Regions from separate parts of the Paenibacillus sp. FSL R7-0340 genome, predicted to be linked through region 3. Evidence: riboswitches for the same ligand, from Rfam matches in the RefSeq annotation. Region 3 holds a riboswitch; each other region holds the start of a gene.

Region 1 (3,139 bases), on a different contig from region 3:
AGGCAGCAGCCAGGATTCAACATGCAAATAGGAAACCGCCCCCTGCCAGGCCGCTAAAAAGAAGAGGACCGCCACAAAGGGCGGCCATACGCTTTTCCACCAGGATGCGTTCTTGCCTTTCGGATTCATGGGCGATATTTCTCGGTCAGCTTGTTCATGCTGATGCCTTGTGGGTTATGTGCGATTTTGATCTGTGAAATGACGCTGGGACTGCCCGCTTCCGTCAAAGCTTCGTGCATTTCTTTAACCACTTTCAGCAACTCGTCGAGCTCGCCCTCCATGGTCGTATCCAATGGATTCACCTGATGTTTGACACCGGAGCGCTGAATGACCTCAATCGCCTTATCTACATACGGGTAAGAGTCCTCGTTATTAGGAGTTTTAGGGATTACTTGAATACTGAGCAGTGTGTTAGCCATGCAAATTCACCTGTCCTTTATTTGGAGTGTTATTAAAAAAATATGGTGGTTTAAGGCGGGGAGACCGCTTCGCGGTTCATTTGATCTTACGATCGCTTCGCTTCTCCAGATTCAAATGAACCACTACGCTGCCAACCGCCTTAAAAGCACCCTATTTTTAAAGCTGGTTTGTGTGGCATTTTTAACACACAAGCGCACCTACTTAGCGCTTAGATAATATGAAAAGCTAAAGAATAAACCAAGTAGAACGAGAACGAAGTGGGCGGAATGGTGCTGTACAAGCGTTAGCGTTCGCCTTTGTACCCAGATATTCATAAAAGAAATCTGGGTACAGCAGCGATGGGAAGCACCATCCGACTGCGTAGTGGCGCTTTGTTCACTTCTCTAGATCAGTCTTATTTAGCGTTTTAACAAATGATCAACGCTTGGGCAGGAAACCGTTTGTGAAGGCTTTATCGACTTCCAAAGGCTTGCTGAGCAGCTTGCGTTCGTACATCCAGTCCGAATAGTTTTGCCATACCTCCGCTTTTTGCACACCCCATTGCGCGGCATCGTCCTGATAACGCGGGCTTAGCCATTTTTGGCTGGCAAGTACCAGTTTTTTATCCAGCTCCGGTACAGCTTTGCTTAAGATGTCTGCGGCTTCTTCCGGATGAGCGATAGTGTATTCATAGCCTTGTGCGGTAGCGTCCATGAACGCTTTGACCAGCTCGGGATCATTTTTTATTGTCTGTTCGTTGCTCACAATTACAGGTGTATAGTAATCGAGGCTTTTGGAATAATCTTTTACATACAGCATATCCAATGGCTCACCTCGAAGCTGGGCCTCGATTCCGGTCCATGCGTAGAAAATCCAGGCAAAGTCGATATCCCGCTTCACGGCTGTAAAATAGTCTGCATTGCCCATGTTGATGATCTTCACTTTGCTCACATCGCCTTTGTCTGAATCCATGATGGATTTCATGACCGCTTCTTCTACGGGAGAGCCCCAACCGCCGTATTTTTTACCTTCAAAATCTTTCGGGCTCTTAATTCCACGATCTACCGGGGCTGCGAAGCCTGAGGTATTATGCTGAATCACCGCAGCGATGGATACAAGCGGCACGCCTTGCGTACGAGCCTGTGTGACGCCTTCTTGGTAGCTGATACCAAAAGGTGCAGCATTAGAAGCAACCATTTGATCAGCTCCGCCTGAACCAGGTTGAACAATTTGGACATTCAAACCCGCTTTTTCGTAAAATCCTTTGTCCTTAGCGACATAGAGTCCCGTATGATTCGTATTGGGTGTCCAGTCGAGCACGACTTTAACATCTTTGAGCCCCTTTGCCGGAGTAGACGTTTGAGTGTCGGTAGCGGGAGCCGCTTCTTGGGATGTGGGGGGACTTCCACCGCAAGCGGTCAGGGTCAGGGCCATGAGCCACAGACTGATCAGTCCCAGGCTTAATATTTTCATGCGCTTCATCGTTGTGTTCTCTCCTTTAATTACCCGTTATCCGTCCAATCAGACAGCTTAAGTTACCCATTTTCTAAAAATAACATCTGCCGGATGCGATCTTTCCAACAACTTAATCTTCAACAAAAAAAGCGCCCCGAGTTTCCGGGACGCTTGCGCTTGTATATACCAAAGTAAGGGATGGTCCTATGTAAAAAAGGCACATCTTGCTTAAGCATTCCTACGCTGGCATTACCCAGATCAGGTTGTAAGGGTCAGTGTCTTGGGACACACTCTCAGCCGGCCGATTCCAGCACCCCTGGCATTGTATGGTTTAATGGGTTCATTTATTCGGGTTTACTACGACGATTATATGCCTTGAATGCGGGTCTGTCCAGCATGAAGGGAGAGGTGACGGTTCATTTGCCGAACGACAGGGTACACTTTTACTGTGAGCTTTGATCTGAAAATGAGCATGAATCAATTCGATTCGATCCGGTCATGTTATTTTCAGAACAGCTACGCAAGTAGGTTCAGATGGGCTGGTGCCCAATGGCGTGGCCGTAGAGAATTCTAATTCGTGAAAAGGAGTTGTTGTACTGTGGGTAAAACGGAAACATTGGATCGCAACCAACTGGAACAAGCCATTGTGAAGGCTTTGGATAACAACAAATTTTGCTCGTTAGGTACGGTAGAGGGTGGCAAACCGAAAGTACGCTATATGGCCCTTTTTAACGATGGAATGAACATTCATCTGGCGACAGATCGCAAAACGCATAAAGTAGAGGAGCTAAAGGACAATCCGAATGCTTATCTGCTGCTGGGTTATGAAGTTGGCGGTACGAAGGAAGTCGTAGAAGTGGAGGCTACCGTCCAGATCACAGCTGATGAGGGGCTGCGCAAACAAGTGTGGAACGATTCCTTGAAGGAATGGTTTTCCGGACCGGATGATCCCGATTATGTCATTCTGGACGTGAATCCGACACGCATTGAGTATGTGGGTCAGCAATCTGAGCGCCAGGTTTGGAAGAAGTAATACGAATATAAATGGATAAGCCGGTGAATCTCCGAGTTTTTTAGGAGGTTTGCTGGCTTTTTATTTTTTGAGAAAATTAATTATTTTTTCATAAATAATTTAAGTAAATGACTACTCTTTTATCTGGCGTTGGATTAAAATAGAAATGGTGGGTTCATGGCTTACATATATGTGCAAAAGTATGTATATGAGGCATACACCTTAATGAGGAGGGGTATATTTTGTTATTTCGTAAAAATTGGTTTAAAGGGT
Region 2 (3,139 bases), 1.4 Mb from region 3:
CGAATTGCCAGATCGACATTTCCGCTGTCAGCACTGTCACCAGCATCTACGCCTTTAATCTCACGCGCTTCTCCAACAAGATGCGCGACTTCGGCTGCATTGCCCCGCACCAATGAGATTTTGACTTTTCTCAGGATTCGCAGTGCCGACTCAGTTCTAAAGCTCGTTGCTCCCGCACCGACCGGATCTAGCAGGACCGGAACACCGTGTGCATTCGCCGATTGTCCAGCAATGATCATGGCATCCACCAGTTCGCGGTTCAGCGTACCGATGTTTAACACGACGGCTCCCGCTATTTTTGCCATGTCTGCTACTTCCTCGGGTGCATAGGCCATCACCGGGGAGGCGCCCAATGCATACAGGCCGTTGGCCGTAAAGTTAGTGACTACCACATTGGTCATATTGTGAACGAGGGGTTTGCTGTTTTGTACCTTCGTCAGGAGATCCGAATAACTTTTTTCCCATGTACTCATAATGATTATCCTCTCTATAGTTGGTGGTTCAACAGGGCATTAACTGTACTTCACGCATCGAATTGCCAAGCTGACTATTCCAAGACCGCTGCCTGTATCTGGACCGGCCATTCTTCCTGCTTATAGGCCATGTCCCAGAACTTATATTCCAGCTGGCAGCTCAGTATAAAATGCTCAATCATCCGCTCTCGCTCAGCAGCCGTTGCGCCTTCCGCCCAAGCATCTACACGTTCTCGGAACTTGAGTGTTGTATCATCAAGCTGGTCTCCATAGAAGCCCATCCATTCATAGAACGGATGAGACTCATCCGGCTTTACTTCATCCAGCAGCCTGCGACCAATCTCGGCATACGTCCACATACATGGCAGCAGCACAGCCAAGATCTCGCCCAGGCTGCCCTCATGCGCAACCGTCAGCATGTGACGGATATAGTGATGAGCCGACGGAGCGAGCGGATATCCCTGCAACTCTTCATAGCTCACCCCTGCGACAGCACAGAAATTTTGATGCGGATGAACCTCGCTGTGGAGAATAAAAGAGATTTGTTCATTAAATACAGCCATGTCCTCCCGATTCGTGCATTTGGAGATTGCGATGCCGTATATCCGCATGTAGGCGTTCAAATATTCAAAGTCCTGTTTTACATAGTGAATCAGCTGTCCCCTTGTCAAACTTCCTTCAGCAATACCTCTCACAAAGGGATGCTCAAAAATCGCTTGAAAAATGCCGTCCGCCTGCCGACGGAGTTCTTGTGTAAAACTCAATTTCCCCACCTCCATTAAATTGAAGAGCAAGAAGTCCTGTAAGAATATAATTCCGGAACAACGCTAAAAAGCCGCCCCGGAAAAATGGAGCGGCTTCAACAATAGGCCCAATACGCAAAAAACGCTTGAAACCTTATATACGAAGGCTCCACTTTCCTACGCTAGTACGAACTAGATCAGGTTCAAAGGGTCCAAGATACATTCTTGTCTCAGCCATATTGGCTCCCCTAGTGGACTTCTATTCTTTTGACTATTACTGTACATACGTTCATACGCTATGTCAAACATAGTGTGCAAAATATTAAATTTCCTCTAGTTAGGTGTTTTGGGCTTAGTGAGGATGATGAATTACACTTTCCACTGCTTTGACCTTGGCATATTCCGGTTTCCACATTGCATCTTGTATAGCTTGTTCCACATCTGAAATGTGCGCCTGAGCTACCTGATCCTGTATCGCGGCTTTTGCAACCGCAATCGCAACAGCGTACGAAACTTCGCGTAATTTTCGGATATGAGGGAGTAGCGCACCGCCAGGCGTATTCGAATCTACACCATTGGCAACAGCAACTGCTGCCGCTGTAAACATCGCAGGGGTAATCCTTTTGGCTTTAACCACAATCGCACCCAGACCCAGTCCCGGAAAAACAAAGGCATTGTTCGCCTGCCCAATCTCAAATTTCGTACCGTTATAGGTGACGGGCTCAAAAGGACTTCCGGTTGCGATCAGTGCTCTGCCATCTGTCCACCGGATCAAATCCTCGGGTACTGCTTCTGCAAGGTTTGTAGGATTGGACATGGGCATAATGATCGGGCGTTCTACATGTTTCGCCATCTCCTTGATGATCTCTTCAGAAAAGGCACCTGCTACACCGGAAGTTCCAATCAATATCGTAGGCTTCACCTGACGGATGACCTCTAGCAGTGGTATTTTGCCGTCACCCGACCGGGTCCATGAGCTGACTTCATCCTTTTTGCGCACATACGGTTTCTGATATTCCAATACGTCTTCCATATCTTCCATTAACAGCCCGCGATAATCAAAGGCCCAAAAGGACTTGAAGGAATCTTCTGCGGAAAGGCCGTCCTCGATCATAGCACCCCGAATTTGATCAGCATTACCGATTCCTGCTGCCCCTGGGCCGAAAACAAGTATTTTTTGTTCACGCAGCGGAGTCTTGGTGACACCCACCGCCGAAAGAATCGCAGCCAAGGTCACCGCTCCTGTACCTTGTATATCATCGTTGAAGGTGAGTATGCTTTGACCGTATTTTCCTATAATATGGCGTGCATTTACGCTGCCCACGTCTTCCCAATGTAAAAGCGTCTTTGGGAATTGCGCTAACGTTTTGCTGATAAAAGTATCAATAAACTGGTTATAGGCTTCTCCGCGAACCCGTTTATGGCGGTTTCCGATGTACAGTGGATCATTCAGCAGCTTTTCATTATTTGTACCTACATCTAGTACAATTGGCAGCACCCGCCCGGGATGAATGCCTGCCGCAGCCGTATACACTGCAAGCTTGCCGATAGCAATGTTAATCCCCCCGACGCCCCAGTCACCAATCCCTAAAATACTTTCGGAATCTGTCACGACGATCAGATCCACATCATGGCCGCTCAAACCAGAATTATGGAATGCTTGTCCAATACCGTTCGGGTTATCTATCGACAAATATATGCCTCCAGGACGGTTGTACTCGTGACTATATTCTTGAATCGCGGTTCCTACGGTCGGCGTGTAGACTACGGGCAGCATTTCACTCAAATGATCGGTTAGCAGCCGGTAGTAGAGTACGACATTTCGGTTGTGAAGGTCGTTGAGAGAAGCATTTTTTCGCAGCATGGTGGGTTGTGCCAGAAACTGCTGATATGCCCGTACGCTCTGTTTCTCCAATGAAAGGA
Region 3 (3,139 bases):
TAATGACCTGATCGCAGGAAAAAAAGCCACTATCTGTTCGAACACCGCAAACTCGACCATTCTGTATGACCAGTTGCTCTGCCTGTGTACCAGACCATACCGTTGCCCCCAGCACCACAGCAGCACCTGCATAAGCATGGCAAAGCTGGACAGGAGCCACTTGTGTCTCTTTTGAACGATATATTGCCCCGATCGCTTGTTCATCCAAACCTGGAATTCGTCGGGCCAATTCCTTCGCATCCCACCAGATAGGACAATCATCCTCTCGCGTTTTAGCAGCTTTCCAGCGTTTTTGGCCTTCAGTTTCCGTACGGAAAGGAGTCACAAATCCTTCTGTACGGAATTCCACCGAAATACCTGACAAACGCTCCAGATCACAGACAAGCTCAGGGAATGCGTCTCGACTTATGCGAGCAAACCGTGCCAGCTCAGAGTCGGTGAACTCTTCACTTTCCGCTGCCAGCATTCCAACCGCTGCTCCTGAGGCTCCCTCACCCGGGATCAATCGTTCCAGCATGATCGTACTTCTTCCCTCCTTGGCCACATGGTAAGCAATGGAACTGCCGATGACACCTCCACCTATGACCAAGCATTCAGCGTGTCCTATCGCTCTTGCCTCTATGTGTATCTTTGGCATTTGTTCCGTGTCTCCTCTCCATAAACCATTCTGCTTTCAGCTTGCCTCTACTCTCGTTTTCTCGCTACAGGTCGTGAACTACAAGATCTGCCATTCGCCGATATTCCAGCGCAGCTGCAACGGGCGACTCAGCCTCCCATATACCAGACATCACCGCAATTCCGCTTGCTCCGGCCCTATAAAGCTCCGGGATATGGTGCGGTTGTATGCCGCCCAGCGCGATCACCGGAATGTTCGACAGCCTGCAAATATGTTCAAGCTGAGCTAAACCCCGTGGTACAATACCGGGCTTACAATGGGTCTCATATATGTGACCATAAAGTACATAGTCCGCTCCTACCCGCTCGGCAGTCTGCGCCTCCTTCAAGGAATGCACAGATACTCCACAGCGTGTACCCTTTGGAAGTAGGCTTTTCACATCCGCTACAGGTAATCCATTAGCTGGTAGCTGGACGGCTCCAACCAAAGTAAGTAAAGCTACATCCACACGATCATTTACTACAATTTGTTGCAAAGGAACTCCCTGCTCCACCATGCTGCGAGTCAAAGATAGCAATGCAGAGGCACCATTCTGTTTTAAACGTGCGTGTACATAATGAACATACGGACAAATCACAGCAGCCACTTGGGCTGCTTGTGCAAAAGTGCCCTTTTCCATCGAAATTGCGTGTAATTCGATTTTGTCTTCACCTCACATTGGACTAAAAGATCTAAGCTTAGCCAGTCACGTCTACCAGCAGTAATGAAAGAGGATTGTATGTGAATCGTCTACGGAAGCTCGAACAACTTAAAGTGAACGAAACGCAAAAAAACCACTTCCCCAAGGAAGTGGTTTAACGAACGTCCAATAATCGAACGGACAATGATATCCGTATACGTGTATCGTCCCACGCACAAACAAAAATAAGATGGTGTTGCCTTGTTTGTACGGCGCTCACTTCCCTACGCTGGCATAACCCAGATCAGGTGCAAAGGGTCCGAAATCCATTTATTCCGTCTCAGCCGCATGGGCGGCTCCCCTAGTGTGACTATTTTATTGTATAAGCTAAAGATAGCTTAGCATATTTTCCTAATTCTGCAAACCCCACTTCGTGTGAAATATGCAGAATTGGATTTAGTTGATGTTAGTTAACTTTACTTGACCACTCTTCCACATTCCACGTTTTGGTTACCCAATCCTCGTAAAAGTCCGGTTCGTGAGATACAAGCAATACGGTCCCTTTGTATTCCTTCAAGGCACGTTTCAGCTCATCCTTAGCTTTAACATCCAAGTGGTTGGTAGGCTCATCGAACAGTACCCAGTTGCTTTCACGCATTAACAGTTTGCAAAGACGGACTTTAGCCTGTTCTCCACCACTGAGCGCAGATAGCGGACGCGTGATATGCTCATTCTTTAAACCGCAACGCGCCAAATGCGCTCGTACTTCATGCTGGTTCAAATGTGGGAATTCATTCCACACATCGTCAATCGGTGTAATTTTCTCCGCCTTTACTTCCTGCTCAAAATAAGCGGGCTGCAAAAAATCACCTTGATAGGTTTTTCCACTGATTGGTGGAATTTTTCCCAATATGGTTTTGAGCAATGTCGATTTACCGACACCGTTGTAGCCAACAATAGCAATCTTTTCGCCACGTTCAATCGTCATGGACATTTTAGGCAAAAGGGCATGCGTATAACCAATCTCAAAATCAATACCCTCAAATACCGTCTTTCCGCTTGCACGTGCTTCTTTGAATTGAAAGGTTGGCTTCGCAGCTTCTTCAGGCTTATCTATACGTTCGATCCGATCAAGTTGCTTTTCACGGCTCTTTGCTCGGCCAGATGTAGAGGCACGCGCTTTATTACGCTGAATAAAATCTTCCTGTTTCTTAATAAAGTCCTGTTGCTTCTCATAAGCATCAATATGCTGAGCTTTGTTCAGATCCGCCATTTCAAGAAACTTTTCATAGTTAGCTGAATAACGGGTCATCTTGGCAAATTCAAGATGGTAAATAACATTAACGACCTGGTTCATAAACTCAGTATCATGTGAAATAAGGATAAAAGCATAGGGATAATCCTTCAAATAGCGCGTAAGCCATTCAATATGCTCTACATCCAAATAGTTGGTAGGCTCATCCAGCAGCAGGACATTTGGCTTTTCCAACAGCAACTTAGCAAGAAGCACCTTTGTCCGTTGCCCACCGCTAAGTGCAGATACATCCCGATCCAGTCCTATGGCCGACAGACCTAGTCCATTCGCCATTTCTTCAACCTTCACATCAATGAGGTAAAAATCCCCCATATCCAGTTGCTCCTGAATTTCACCCATCTGTTCCAGCAGCACTTCCAACTCTTCAGGAGAAGCATCCCCCATCTTGTCAGTAATCTGCATCATTTCCTTTTCCAATTCCAACAAAGGAAGAAAAGCGTCTTTCAAAACATCACGTACCGTTTTGCCCGGTGTCAGCTTGGTATGCTGATCCAGATAGCCGTAACGTACACGTGGAGTCCATTCCACT

What was found. A riboswitch is a leader RNA that binds a small molecule or an ion and turns the genes downstream of it on or off. The one in region 3 is predicted to bind thiamine pyrophosphate.
Region 1: it holds a riboswitch for thiamine pyrophosphate, as region 3 does, so the genes downstream of both, MKX59_RS23125 (ABC transporter substrate-binding protein) here and MKX59_RS13275 (thiamine phosphate synthase) in region 3, are expected to answer to the same signal.
Region 2: it holds a riboswitch for thiamine pyrophosphate, as region 3 does, so the genes downstream of both, tenA (thiaminase II) here and MKX59_RS13275 (thiamine phosphate synthase) in region 3, are expected to answer to the same signal.

What each region holds. Positions count from the first base shown of each region.
Region 1 is NZ_JBBOBY010000002.1:54,135-57,273, forward strand. Features, by position in the region: gene MKX59_RS23115 (ABC transporter permease) at 1-129, opposite strand, end outside; gene MKX59_RS23120 (MTH1187 family thiamine-binding protein) at 126-419, opposite strand; gene MKX59_RS23125 (ABC transporter substrate-binding protein) at 838-1,881, opposite strand; TPP riboswitch at 2,073-2,182, opposite strand; gene MKX59_RS23130 (pyridoxamine 5'-phosphate oxidase family protein) at 2,453-2,887, shown strand; gene MKX59_RS23135 (bifunctional 2',3'-cyclic-nucleotide 2'-phosphodiesterase/3'-nucleotidase) at 3,109-3,139, shown strand, end outside.
Region 2 is NZ_JBBOBY010000001.1:1,511,044-1,514,182, forward strand. Features, by position in the region: gene thiM (hydroxyethylthiazole kinase) at 1-473, opposite strand, end outside; gene tenA (thiaminase II) at 548-1,237, opposite strand; TPP riboswitch at 1,374-1,476, opposite strand; gene MKX59_RS06795 (NAD-dependent malic enzyme) at 1,569-3,139, opposite strand, start outside.
Region 3 is NZ_JBBOBY010000001.1:2,934,194-2,937,332, reverse strand. Features, by position in the region: gene thiO (glycine oxidase ThiO) at 1-637, opposite strand, end outside; gene MKX59_RS13275 (thiamine phosphate synthase) at 702-1,295, opposite strand; TPP riboswitch at 1,560-1,668, opposite strand; gene MKX59_RS13270 (ABC-F family ATP-binding cassette domain-containing protein) at 1,762-3,139, opposite strand, start outside.